4 regions of the Sorangium sp. So ce394 genome follow, and region 1 is predicted to be linked to each of the others. Evidence: riboswitches for the same ligand, from Rfam matches in the RefSeq annotation. Region 1 holds a riboswitch; each other region holds the start of a gene.
The links. A riboswitch is a leader RNA that binds a small molecule or an ion and turns the genes downstream of it on or off. The one in region 1 is predicted to bind cobalamin.

Region 1 (3,201 bases):
CGCGTCGAAGAGGTTCTGGATGTCCACGGCCGCCTCGACGTTCCTCCACCGGAGCCCCGCGTTCGCGTCGACCACCGTGAACCCCTCGGCGGTGAGCGACTCGTCCTCGGTCGCGGGCCGCGCGCCGATCGCCTTCACCCGGAGCGCCGCGAACGGCGTGAGCGCGCCGAACGCCCTGCGCACCCCGATGCCCGCGGTCAGCGTCCGCGTCGGCGCGAGCGCGACCGCGCTCCCGTTGCCGGCGTTCGCGCGGAAGCGCGCGCGGGTGAAGGTCGCGTCCACGTCGGCGAAGAGCCAGCTCCCGAGCCGGTAACGCGCGCCGACCTCGATCCCGTAGCGCCGCGTCTCCCCCGACGCCTCGGTCACGCCGGCGTCGCCGCTCCAGACCAGCTCGGAGTCGAGGTCGAGCAGGAACCCGGCCGCGCTCAGCGAGAGGCCGCGCACGGGCGCGACCCTCGCGCCGACCTCGTAGCCCTTCGCCGGGGTGATCAGCGTCGCCGCCCCCCGGCCCAGCACCGCGCCCCGCGCGTCGTTCGAGTGGAAGCCGCGCCCGTAGTGGGCGAAGAGATCGAGCCCGCCCACCGGCGAGACGACCGCCGAGAGCTTCGGGAGCAGCTGCATCTGCCCCCGCGCGCCGCTCGACTTGCTCCCCATCCCCTCCAGGTCCTCGCGCAGATCGTCCACGTTGACGTCGATCCACTGCCCGCGCACGCCGAGCACGAGGCGGAGCCAGCGCCGGAGCCGGGCGTCCTGCTCGACGTACACGCCGATCTGGCCCTCGTCGACGTGGGTCCGATCCCGCTCCTCGAGCCGCTCGCGCGCCTCGTCGTGGTGGAGCGACTTGTCGATCGCGTCCGCGCGGACCTGCGCGCCGAGCGAGGTCGTGAACCTCGCCCCGCGGTGCTCGATCTGCTTGCGGAACCGGAGGTCGGCGCCCAGCACGGTGCGGTCGTCGTTCTGCTCGATCGCATCGCCGTGCACCGGATCCTCGGCGAAGAACGTGAAGTTCGAGTACAGCGTGAAGCGATAGCGCAGGAAGTAAGCCATCGCGCTCAGGTCGGCGTCCCGCCACGCGGTCGAGGCGGAGACCGACGCCATGTGCCGCGCGGTCGCCCCGCCCTCGGTCGGATCGACCGCGCCGAAGTGGTCGATGCACGGCTGTCCGAAGGCGGAGGGCGGCGGGTTCAGGCCGCCCTGCTCCCCCTCCCCGCACACGGCGCGCGCCGGGATCTGGCCGGAGCCGTACCAGGTCGAGCCGTAGGACATCCACGTCGCCTGGACCTTGCCGGTGCTGCCGAGGTCGCGCGTCGCCCTCAGGTAGACGTTGAACCGCTTGAGCCGCTCCGGGCTCTGGAACGGCCCGTCGTTCCGGTAGACCTCCGCCGCGGCCACCGCGCGCCAGTCGTCGCCGAGCTCCGGCGAGGCGATCACGAGGCCGCGCAGGATGCCGTACTGCCCCACGCTGAGCTGCGCGGAGCTCTCGTCGAGCGTCTCGGCGAAGCGGAGGTTGACGGCACCCGCGGTGCCGAAATCGCCGATGCTCGCGTAGTAGGGCCCCTTGTAGCCGTCGAGCCCGATCACGAGCTCCGGGATCATGAAGTAGAGGTCGGTGAAGCCGTGCCCGTGGCCGTGGCTGACCAGGTTGACGGGCACCCCGTCGACGAAGAACGCGACGTCCGTCCCGTGGTCGGCGTCGAAGCCGCGCAGGAAGTACTGGTTCGCCTTGCCGCCGCCGGCGTGCTGCACGGCGAAGAGCCCGGGGACCGACTCGAGGAGGTCGCCCGGCCGGAGCCTCGGCCGGAGCTCGAGCTCGCGGTGCCCGACCGAGACGCGCGAGGCGGCCTCGCTCCCCGGCTTCTCCGCGTGCACCGTGACCTCGATGGGCTCTCCCTGGGCCCGCGCTGGCCGCGCGGCGGACAGCAGGATCGCCAGCGCGGCGATCCGAGGGAGTCGATGGCGGTGTCCGTGGCCCTTGGTGACGTTCTCGCGCAGCATTCATGTCCTCCTTCGCGCAATCGCGCGGAGCGGCGCCGGGCCGCTCGCATCGAGCTCCACGAGGAGGAAAAAGGCCGCCCACGGCGCGGTGCCCTGGACCGACCTCTCGCCCCCGCGGGCGACCGAAAGGCAACGCGGGGGCGGCTCGGGATCCGGGACGTGCGCAGGGCTGCACCGGCTCGGACCTCGCCGCCTCCCTCGAGGCTCCCAGGTCGAACCGGCGTCGGATGTGTCCCCGTCGCCGGGCGCGGGCAGGTCTTCGGGCTCGCGAGCGCTCCGGCCGGGCCGGCTTCCTACTGTCCACCGCTTCCCAGCCCTCATCGGGCCAGTGCATGGGGTGGAGGTCGTTCTCGCTTACCGCTGCGGGGCAGCCCCGGAATCTCACCGGGTTCCCTATTCAGCCTGAGCGAGCGCCCAGGCACCAGCGCGGCGCGCACCCTAGGAGGATGCGCCTCCGGCTGTCAATCGCTCCCGCTCACCTCGCCCGCTCCGCGCGCGTCCCTCGCCACGCGCCCGCCTCGCGCGGGCTCCTGTCCGCGCTCGCGCCCGCCTCGCGCGCGCGCCACCTGAACGCGAGCGCTCGCCGCGCGACGTCCACGCGCGGGCCGAACGTTCGGGCTCTGGCGAGGATGGGCTCGCTCCTCCGTGGGTCGCGTGCTACACGGCCGCCGCCGTATATGCCGCGTAACGACCTCCGCAACATCGCCATCGTCGCCCACGTCGACCACGGGAAGACGACCCTCGTCGATCACATGCTCCGCCAGTCGGGCGCCTTCCGAGAGAACGAGGTCGTGGCCGAGCGGGTCATGGACTCGAACGACCTCGAGCGGGAGCGCGGCATCACCATCCTCGCGAAGAACACCAGCATCCGGTACCGCGGGGTCAAGATCAACATCGTCGACACGCCCGGCCACTCCGACTTCGGCGGCGAGGTCGAGCGCACCCTGATGATGGCCGACGGGGCGCTGCTCCTCGTCGACGCCGCCGAGGGCCCGCTGCCGCAGACGCGGTTCGTGCTCTCGAAGTGCCTCCAGCGCGGCTTCCCGGTCATCGTGGTCATCAACAAGATCGACCGGAGCGACGCGCGCGCCCACGAGGTGCTCTCCGAGGTGTTCGACCTCTTCTGCGATCTCGAGGCGAGCGACGCGCAGATGGACTTCTCGACGCTCTACGCGATCGCGAAGTTCGGCCAGGCGAAGCGCGAGC
Region 2 (3,201 bases), 4.4 Mb from region 1:
GCCCTCGCCGCGAGGTGCCCCCGGAGCCATGTCGCCTCTGCCTCGACGTCGACGGTCGCCTGCTCCGCGATCACGCCGAGGCCGGCAGGGTCGGCGTACCGGCTCGACTGGTAGACGGCCCGGAGCTCGCCGGAGGCGCCCGAGAGCACGCCGCCGTCCGCGGGCTTCCAGTCGGCGCGAAGGCGCGGCGCGACGACGAGGCGAGGGCGAAACGGCAGGACGTCGTTGGCGGTCGTCCGCCGCGGCGTCGTGTCCCGCGGATCGAGGAGCGTCGCCGCGACCTCGGCGCGGAGGAACGAGGTCACCTCGATCCCTGTCAACAGCTCCGCGCCCAGCACGCGGGCGCGGTCGACGTTGTACGGGGCCACGTAGCCCTGACCGGAGCGCGCGTACGCGATGAGCCCCGACGAAGCGCGCCCGAACACGAACGCGTCGATGTAGGCGCCTCGGAGCACCGCGCCGGGCCGCGTCTGCGCCCGGATCCCGGCCTCGAGCGTGACGCTGGACTCCGGCTCGAGCTCCGCATTGCCGTGGACGACGCCGGAGATGCCGTACACCTCGCCGAGCGTCGGGACGCGGAGGTAGCGCCCCACGGTCGCGAGCAGCCGAACCCGGCCGCTCCCCGCCTCGGCGCCGATACGTCCGGAGGGCGCGAGCACGTCGCAGGGGCGGCCCGGGTCCGCGCCGGTGGCGTGGCACTCGCCGCTCCCGAGGGCGCGCAGCGCGAGCCACTCGCCGAGGCGCAGCTCCGCGCTGACGGCGCCTCGCGCCGACGTGCGCCGCGCGCGCGCGAGCGGGATGTCGTCCGGCTCGCGCGAGATGCCCTCGCGCGCGACCGAGAGCATGGGTCGCACCGTGAGGCGATCGGAGAGGTAGAGGGTCGCTCCCAGCGTCTGCTCCAGGCGGCGGCCGGCGAGGCGGAGCTCGCGCGTGAGGAGCGCGAGCTCGAGGAGGGGGTCGTGGAACTCGGACCGCGCCTCGATGAACGAGGTGCGCGCCTCGAGCGTGTGCTGCGCCTCGCCGCCGAACGGAACCCGCGTCACGACGGACGCGAGCGCGCGCCGGGATTCCCCGCGAGCCTGCCGGGAGGGCAAGAGCGCGAGCCGCGGCACGCCCTGCTCGCGATCGAGGCCGTTCGCGATCACGTCGACGGTCGCGCCGTGGCCGAGATCGAAGCGCGCGAGCGCCCAGGCGTCGACGGCGCGCACGTCGGCGTTCTGCCGGCGCCGGACGGTGTCGTCGCTCGCGTCGAAGAGCGTCCCGCGATCGTCGACGAACGCATAGCGGTTCGCCGCGGCCTCGGCGCTCACCCCGACGATCGAGCTCACCGGGCCGGCGCTGACGCCGGCGAACGCCCACCCGCGCCTGGCCCCGAACGAGCCTGCCATGGCGCCCACGCCGGCCGTCGTCCGGGACGGCCGGCGTGGCTCGAAGAAGATCGCGCCGCCCGGCCCGAGGCGATCGGCCTCGATGGGAGCGTTGCCCCGGTAGATCTCGACGCGCTCGACGAGCCAGAGCGGCACGAGCGAGAGATCCGCGGTCCCCGCGACGTCGTCGTTCAGGCGAACGCCGGCGAGGTACACCGGCGTCTGCGCGGCGGTCGCGCCCCGGATGGCGGCGGTCGCCGGCCCGCCGAAGCCGCCCGACTCGGTCACCTGGACGCCCGGCTGCGTGCGGAGCACGTCCGCGGCCTCGAGCCCCGCTCCGGTCAGGCGGTCGCGGGTCAGCACGGATCCCGCGACGGATCGGTCCTTGGGCGGCGCGGGCGCGCGCGCGCGCTCCCCCTCGACGCGCACCTCCAGCGGGGCTGTCGCGGCGGCAGCGCGACCGCCGCCCTGCTCGGCCCCTGCCCCGCGCAGCTCTTCCGCGACGGCTGCCGGCGCGGCCGCCAGGGCGCTGCCGGCGGCGAGCACGAGCCAGCGCCCCGCGCCGTCGCTCCGCCGGCGACGCACCACACGCTCAAGGGATTGAACCATTCACGCCCGCCTGCCCGCGTCGACCCAGCACTGCTCGGGTGAGCTGAGAGCCGAATCGGGGGGACTGCAGACGGGCTACGGCACCGCGCCTGAGCGAGGTGGTCCAGAGCCTGCGCGCCTTCCCCTCGAAGGCTCAGGTCAGCGCGCGCCGGAGCACCGGCGCGCGCACCGTCGGCAGGTCTTCGGACTCACGGGCGCTGCGGCCGTCGCCGGACGCTTTCCTACTGATCACCGCTTCCCAGGCCGCTCAAGCGCGGCCCAGTGCTCGATGGTGATGGTCGTTCCCGTTCACCGCTGCGGGGGCAGTCCCGGATTCTCACCGGGTTCCCTTTTCAGCTCGCCGGGCGATGGCCAGGCGAGCACCGATGGCGGGGCGACTCCTGGCAGATGTAGCGTGGATTGTCAACGCGGAAATGGCTGCCGTACGCAGCCCATTCCCATGCCCACGCGGCCCCGGGCCTGCACCAGGAAACCTTGACAGTTCTTATTGAACGTGACATCAAGCTTTTGAAACTGATTTTCCTTATCAGGTTTCTGTAGCGGCCCGCGACTTCACGTCCAGAGCCCGATGAACCGAGCCCACGCGGCTCTCGAAGCCCATCGGAGCTGGATGTGACGACGTGCCCATTTCGACATTCGGGCCGACTCCGCGCCTCGACGCCCTCGCGGGCGGAGCGCGCGTGCCGGCCTTTGGCCGCGCGCCTGCGCGCCGCGGTGGAGCCTCTGCGGCCGAGCCTCCAAGGCGCCCGGTGGCGTGACGGCGCCGGGCGCGCGGCCCTGAGCCGGTCGATGGGCCAGCGGCGCGCCCCCGCCGCGCTCGCCTCGAGGAGCCGGCGCGCCCCCGCCGCGCTCGCCTCGAGGAGCCGGCGCGCCCCCGCCGCGCTCGCCTCGATGGTCCAGCGCCCCGCAGCTCGGTGCCATGAGACGCGCGGCGCGCCGTGTCCCGGGCGCGCGGGCCACCGCGCGCCCCCGCGCTAGCGCCGAGAGCGCTGCCGCCGTCGCGCGGTGACGGACACGCGCCCTGGCGCGCGCGCCGCGCCGCGGGCGCCCCCCGATTCCACACCTTTCAAGGAGTGTTCGATGAATTCCTTCTCGATGCCGGCTGCCGTCGCTCATCCCTTGTCGAACGCCGGGCAGATCCTCAAGCAATACACCCCTGAATCGGCGTTCTTCTTCGCGTCGCCGACGCGCACGCTCCTCGCGCAGGGCGTGCACGACATGATCC
Region 3 (3,201 bases), 1.4 Mb from region 1:
CGCCTGCGACTTCATCTACGCCGCGGAAGGCGCCAAGCTCGGCCAGCCCGAGGTGAACCTGGGCGTCATCCCCGGGTTCGGCGGCACCCAGCGGCTGCTGCGGCGGGTCGGCCCCGGCCGCGCGCGCGAGCTCATCTATTCAGGCGACATGATCACCGCCGAACAGGCGCTCTCGATCGGCCTCGTCAACGCCGTCTTCCCGGCGGCCGAGCTCCTCGCGCGCGCCCGCGACACCGCCCTCAAGATCGCCTCGCGCGGGCCGCTCGCCGTCGCCGCCGCCAAGCGCGTCCTGCTGCGCGGCGAGAGCCTCGACCTCACCGCCGCCAACGAGCTGGAAGCGCAGGCATTCGCCGCGCTCTTCGGCAGCGAGGACCAACAGCTCGGAATGAAAGCGTTCCTGGCGAAATCGCAGGCGGCGTTCACAGGAAAGTGAGTTGCCGAACAGCGCGCCAGGAGAGCCAAAAAAAGACCGCGTGTCATGCTGGAGGGGGGCCAGACATGACCGCGGTAGGGAAACCGCAGCGGCGCGGAGAACGTCCGCTGCGGTGCTCGAGATAGCCCGCACGCGCTCCGGGCCGGGGGGGGGAAACCGCGCCGGTGCGCATGCGGTGATCGGAGTGTGGCACCCGGAAGCAGGTTGTCGATAACAAAGTGCAACCGCTGCACGCGGATGAGCGAATTGCTCCCGCACGATGACAGCCAGGTGACAGCGCAGCGCGCACATCGCCGATTTTCGCGAATGCGCGTTCGAGCCGGGCATACCCGCGCCGGAGCAGCGTCCGGCGGAGTCGCTCGCCGCGCCCTCGAAAAGAGAACACGAGAGCCCGCCGCCGTTCACGCCAGGCTCCGCGACGAAGCGAGCCTGGCACGGAACACTTGCTCACAAGTAAAGAGCCAGGACGAACAAAGCACACTGCGGCGAGAAAATCACCGGAACGTGCGCCGCACGCGCGGGGCGGCGCACGCTCCGAGCGGGCCCCGGGGAGCGAGCGGCGATCCCGGGATGAACAAGTAAAGAGACTTTAACCACAGAAGCACATCGCTTGCAGCTTTTTCGAGGAAGCTTGTCCGCGTGCGTCTCGGTCAATTTCGCGGAAGCCACGTTGCCCCCGGAGGGCGCGAGCGCGCGCAGCGCAGCCTGTCGGCTCGACAGGACGGCACCACACGCGGTGGACACCGCGGCAGCGGCTGACCGGCCGCTCGCAATGCCGTGAGGCCGGGCGCGGTACAGCGCGCCCCTCCGCCGCGCCGGACCTCCGGACGCCGGGAGCGCTCGGCGGCCCGCGACGCGCTGGACGGCCCACGGCGGAAGCCCGCGCGCGCGGCTCATCACGGAGCTCGTTCCGGCGTGAGACGCGCCAGCGCGCGCCGCCAGACGGCCGCCGCGAACGCGCCCGCGCGCGCCGCCAGACGGCCGCCGCGAACGCGCCCGCGCGCGCCGCCAGACGGCCGCCGCGAACGCGCCAGCGCGCGCCGCCAGACGGCCGCCGCGAACGCGCCTGCGCGCGCCGCGGTCGCGGGGCAGCCGCCGCAGGGCGAGCGCCTGCCCCGCGGCCGCGGCGCGACGTCCTTGACGCCGGGCGCGAAACGGGACTACCGAGCATCCATCTGACAATCCACACCTCGGGTGCCCTCTGGGCATAACAGGGAAGCCGGTGCGAAACCGGCGCGGTACCGCCACCGTGAGTGGGGAGCCGCCTCCAAAGACCACTGGGCCTCTGAAGAGGCCTGGGAAGGTGGACGCGGCGCTGGGAGCCAGAAAGGCCCCCTGAACCCATCAGCCGGGAGACCTACCCGAGCCCCCCACGAGGTGCAGCTTGCGCATGTCTTCGTGGCGTTCGGGTGCGGACTTCACCCGGAGCGCCGAAATCGGTCTTCACGGCCGCGCTGTGTCCATCGCCGCCGTGCTCCTCGCGACGCTGCTCGCGCCCCGGCCCGCGGCCGCGATGCACCTCGCGGAAGGCGTCCTGCCGCTCGGCTGGTGCGCCGTCTGGAACGCGCTCGCCCTGCCCTTCGTCGCCGTCGCCCTCCACCTGCTCCGGCGCCGCACCCGGGACGACGCCTTCTACAAGCCGTTCGTCGGCCTCGTCGCCGCCGCCGTCTTCGCGATCTCGTGCATGCCCGTGCCGGTGCCGACCGCAGGGACCTGCTCCCACCCGTGCGGCACCGGGCTCGCCGCGGTGCTCATCGGCCCCTGGATGACCGTCCTCGTCACCGTGGTGGCGCTCCTCATCCAGGCCCTCTTCCTCGCGCACGGCGGGCTCACCACGCTCGGCGCCGACGTCGCGTCGATGGGCATCGCGGGCGCGTTCACCGGATACCTCGTCTTCCGGCTCGCGCGGCGCTGCGGCGCGAGCCTCTGGGTCGCGGGGTTCCTGGCCGGCGTGACGTCCGACTGGGCCACGTACGCGACCACGGCCCTCGAGCTCGCGCTCGGGCTCGCGGGCGACGGGTCGGTGGGATCCATGTTCACCGGCGTCGCCCTGGCCTTCGTCCCCACCCAGCTGCCGCTCGGTTTGCTCGAGGGCGCCATGACCGCGGGAGCGCTCGTCTTCCTGCGCGCCCGGCGGCCCGACATCCTCGAGCGGCTCCAGGTCGTCCCGCTCCCCGCGGGGGCGTCGTGACGCGGCGGGCCGCGCAGCGCGCGCTGCCGGCGCTCGCGGGGGGCGCGCGCGCCGCGGCGCTGCGGCTCGCCAGCGCGCTGCGGCTCGCCGCCGCGCTCTGGCTCGCCGCGTGCGGCGACGCCTCGTGGGACGGGGTCGACGAGGCGGTCGTCCGCCGCGTCGCCGAGGACGCCGGCCGCCACGACACGGGGCCGCTGTTCGCGGGCCTCGAGGGCGACCTCCTGCTCTTCGCCTTCCTCTGGGCAGGGCTCCTCGCCGGCTTCGCCATCGGCTACTTCTCGCGCGTGCTCTTCGTGGAGCGCGCCGGCCAGCCCGCCGGCAAGCCCGGCGGCGACGGGCTCCGTGCGGATTGACCCCCCCGCGCGGCTCCGCGACGTGGATCCCCGGCTCCGCCTCGGGGCCGCCGTGGCCGCGTGCTGCGTCGCCGCGGGCGCGCGCTCGCCCTGGACGCCGGCCGCGCTGCTCGCCGTCGCGAGCGCGGCCCTCGCCCTCCAGGGCGTGACCGCCGGCGCCATCCTGCGCGCCTTCGCGCCCGCCGCGTGGCTCGGAGGGGTCGCCGCGGCCCTCGCGCTCGCGC
Region 4 (3,201 bases), 4.4 Mb from region 1:
CCGACGGGTCGGCTCGCTCGAAGCGCACCTTGAACCCCTTCACCACGACGCGGTTCAGCTCCTCGCTCCGGCCGGAGAGGAACGACCAGGCGCCGCGGCCGCTGCTGTAGCGCGCCGCGTACGAGCGCAGCACGTCGGGTGTATCGTTCTCCGGGTCCAGCGTGATCGAGATGAGGTGGATGGGGAGCGCCTGTCCGCGCGCCTCGCCGCGCTGGGCCAGCCGCTCCTGGAACGCCGCCATCTGCGCCGAGAGCCTCGGGCACGACACGGGACAGCTCGCATAGAAGAAGTCGACGATCAGCGTCTGCCCGCGGAGCGACTCCCGCGTGACGGGGCGGCCGTCCTGGTCCGTCATCGAGAACGCCGGCATCTCGCCGAGCACGGGCGGCGAGGCGGGCGCCTCGCGCGCGCGCGACACCGCGCCGAAGACGGCGAGCCCCGCGAGCGCAGAGACCCAGAGCCCGATCCGCACCGGCCGGAGCCGCCCGCGCCGGCGGGCCGGCGCTCCGTCGCCGGCCGAGGAGGACCCAGGAGACGTGGAGCAGAGAACCTCGTTTGGCATGCGCGCGACATTAGGAGTTGCAAGGAGGCGCGGGCAATGCGTCACGGTGTCGCATCCCCTCGAACGATGCAGCGATATCGCGGCCTTTGGCGAGCCCGTGGCGGCGCTGGGATGAGCGCGACATCGTGTCGCAGGGCCCTTGCGGCCGGTCGCGCTAGCCTGTCTCACCATGATCCAGCGAGAGCGCGGCGCGTCCGCGGATGACCCGGCCCGTTCCCCGCACGGCGCACGCGCAGTGAGCTCGCCCGTGCGTCTCCGGCTTCTGCGGAGCTCACGCTGGCGCCGCGCGGCGGCGCTGGCCGCCGCCATCGCGGGCGTCGCGCTCAGCGGCAGGGCCGAGCCGGCGACGCCCAGCGAGGCCGCGACCGAGCTCGTCGACTCGGCGCCCGCGCCCGGCGAGAAGGCGCTCGCGGCGCGCCTGCTCGCGCCTTGTTGCTGGAATCAGACGCTCGATGTGCACGAATCCCCGGTGGCGAGCGATCTTCGTCGCGAGATCCGCGCCCGCCTCCGCCGGGGAGAGGCCGCCGACGCGATCGAACAGGACCTCGTCGTTCGTTATGGCGACCGCCTCCGCGCGGCGCCTTCGTCCGGCGTCCTCGGCAAGGTCGCGCTGGCATTGATGCTGGGCATCGCGGCGACCTTCCTCGGGGTCTTCGCCCTGCTGCGCTCGTGGAGGCGCGGCGCCGCGCAGCCAACCCCGCCGAGCGGCGCCGCCGCGGGGGCCGTTCGCGACGAGTATGACGAGCGCCTCGACGACGAGCTCCGGGCGCGCGACGCGTGAGCACGCCCCCGCTGGTAAGGCGGTAGTCGCTCCCCTCGTCCGGCTTCCTCCGCGACATCTCGCTTGACCTGCGCGCCGCACCGCAATATGTAGCGCCTCGTGTTGGTGCCCTTGGCTTCGGCCCAGGGCTCAAAAGGGAACCCGGTGCGAATCCGGGGCTGCCCCGCAGCGGTAAGCGAGAACGATCTCCACGACGCGCACTGGCCCTCGGGCTGGGAAGCGGTGGACCGTAGGAACCCGGCGAGAGCCGGAGCGCTCGCGAGCCCGAAGACCTGCCAACATCCTGCGTCGGGGAGACATCCCGCGCCGGTTTGACCTGGAAGCCTCGAGGGAGGCGGGGAGGTCCGAGCTGGCGCTGACGCACGCGCCGTCCCGGTTCCGATCCGTCCCCCGAGCTTTCTTTCGCAATCGCCCGCGGGGGCGAAGGGTCGGTCCGATGATCATCTCCCAAGGTTCAGCGCCGCCGCGCGTCGCGGCTGGCTCTGCGCGCATTTCTGCATCTTCTGTCGCCGCAGCGCTCCTCCTGCTCTCGCCGCCGGCCTTGGCGGACGCCTTCGACGAGTACGCGGGGAACACGTCGTATACATTCGACCTACCCGCCATCGCCGACGGGTGGTCCATAGCCCTGGACGGGTTCCCGACGACATCCGAGGAGATCGATGGATACGAGCTGGCCGGGCGGCTCCTCGTCGCCAACGATCAGACCTTGTACCTCCAGAAAAACTATGGCTCGAGCGTCTACGTGCCCGTCGCGACGCTGAGCGACGGGCCGATGGATCCGAGCTTCCTCGCCATCTCGCCGGACGGCAGCACGATCGCGCTCGGCGTCGGCTACGGGGCGCCGCTGCTCGTGTTCCCGAGCTCGATCCTCAGCGTCACCTCGCCGCCCGACCTGCTCGGCCACGGGGACGTGATCGAGCTCGACGTCAACTACTACGACGGGGCCTGGTACGGTAACGACACGCTCGTCATCAACGGCGGCTGGAGCGGGCCGAGCGGCTACACGAGCGGCGTCTACGCCCTCGATCTGACCGCGCCGCAGATCGCGGAGATCCCGCTGATCACGAGCATCCCGGGCGCCTCCGGGGGGATCGCGGTGGACTCCGCGGGCAACCTCGTCACCGGGATCGGCTATCAGACCTCGCCCAACCGGACCGGCGAGCTCAGGATCTGGGCGGCGGCCGACATCCAGGACGTCATCGACGGCACGGCGAGCGCGTACGTCTACGGCGGCAGCGAGGGCTCGCTCCTGGCGAGCAACGTGCTGAACGCGGCGGCGCTCGGCTTCGACGGGGACGGCGCCCTGCACGTGGGCGGCGGGGACGCATTCGGCGTCGGCGGCACGAGCGAGAATGGCTATGCCGCGCTCATCCGCGCCAGCGTGGTCGCGAGCGTCGTCGGGGGCAGCCAGACGCCGGTGAACGAGGGGAGCTCGTCGCAGTACCTCGAGCTGACGCCTGATGCGTGCGAGGACGACAACGCGACGTCGCCCATCGCGTTCGTCGGCCACACGAGCGCCCTGGCGATCGCCTGGAACCCGTCGGGCGACGAGTACTCGTCCCCCGCGGGGCAGTGCTACTCGGCCGGGAGCGCCTCGGATTTCTGGGAGATCGGGGTGACGCCGAAGGTGACGCTCTATTTCCCCGACGGCGCGCCGGACGCCGACAGCGACGGCGTGCCGGACGGCGCGGACAACGCGTATCTCACGGCGAACGCGGACCAGCGAGACACCGACGGCGACGGCTTCGGGAACATCGCGGACGCGGATCTCGACAATGACGGCGACGTGGACACCGCAGATTACAACATCCTGGCGGCGTCGTGGAGCACCCAGCGGGGCAACCCCGGGTACAACCAG

Region 2: another riboswitch for cobalamin. It lies ahead of WMF33_RS23275 (TonB-dependent receptor plug domain-containing protein); the one in region 1 lies ahead of WMF33_RS07140 (TonB-dependent receptor).
Region 3: another riboswitch for cobalamin. It lies ahead of WMF33_RS02185 (energy-coupling factor ABC transporter permease); the one in region 1 lies ahead of WMF33_RS07140 (TonB-dependent receptor).
Region 4: another riboswitch for cobalamin. It lies ahead of WMF33_RS23225 (dockerin type I domain-containing protein); the one in region 1 lies ahead of WMF33_RS07140 (TonB-dependent receptor).

Annotation. Positions count from the first base shown of each region.
Region 1 covers NZ_CP150339.1:1,948,456-1,951,656, reverse strand. Annotated here, with positions in the region: gene WMF33_RS07140 (TonB-dependent receptor) at 1-1,995, opposite strand, end outside; cobalamin riboswitch at 2,229-2,436, opposite strand; gene typA (translational GTPase TypA) at 2,625-3,201, shown strand, end outside.
Region 2 covers NZ_CP150339.1:6,340,173-6,343,373, forward strand. Annotated here, with positions in the region: gene WMF33_RS23275 (TonB-dependent receptor plug domain-containing protein) at 1-1,976, opposite strand, end outside; cobalamin riboswitch at 2,133-2,358, opposite strand; gene dhbC (isochorismate synthase DhbC) at 3,057-3,201, shown strand, end outside.
Region 3 covers NZ_CP150339.1:578,886-582,086, reverse strand. Annotated here, with positions in the region: gene WMF33_RS02190 (enoyl-CoA hydratase/isomerase family protein) at 1-433, shown strand, start outside; cobalamin riboswitch at 1,609-1,812, shown strand; gene WMF33_RS02185 (energy-coupling factor ABC transporter permease) at 1,890-2,624, shown strand; gene WMF33_RS02180 (hypothetical protein) at 2,621-2,977, shown strand; gene WMF33_RS02175 (CbiQ family ECF transporter T component) at 2,967-3,201, shown strand, end outside.
Region 4 covers NZ_CP150339.1:6,326,594-6,329,794, forward strand. Annotated here, with positions in the region: gene WMF33_RS23215 (SCO family protein) at 1-562, opposite strand, end outside; gene WMF33_RS23220 (cytochrome c-type biogenesis protein) at 810-1,343, shown strand; cobalamin riboswitch at 1,430-1,637, shown strand; gene WMF33_RS23225 (dockerin type I domain-containing protein) at 1,885-3,201, shown strand, end outside.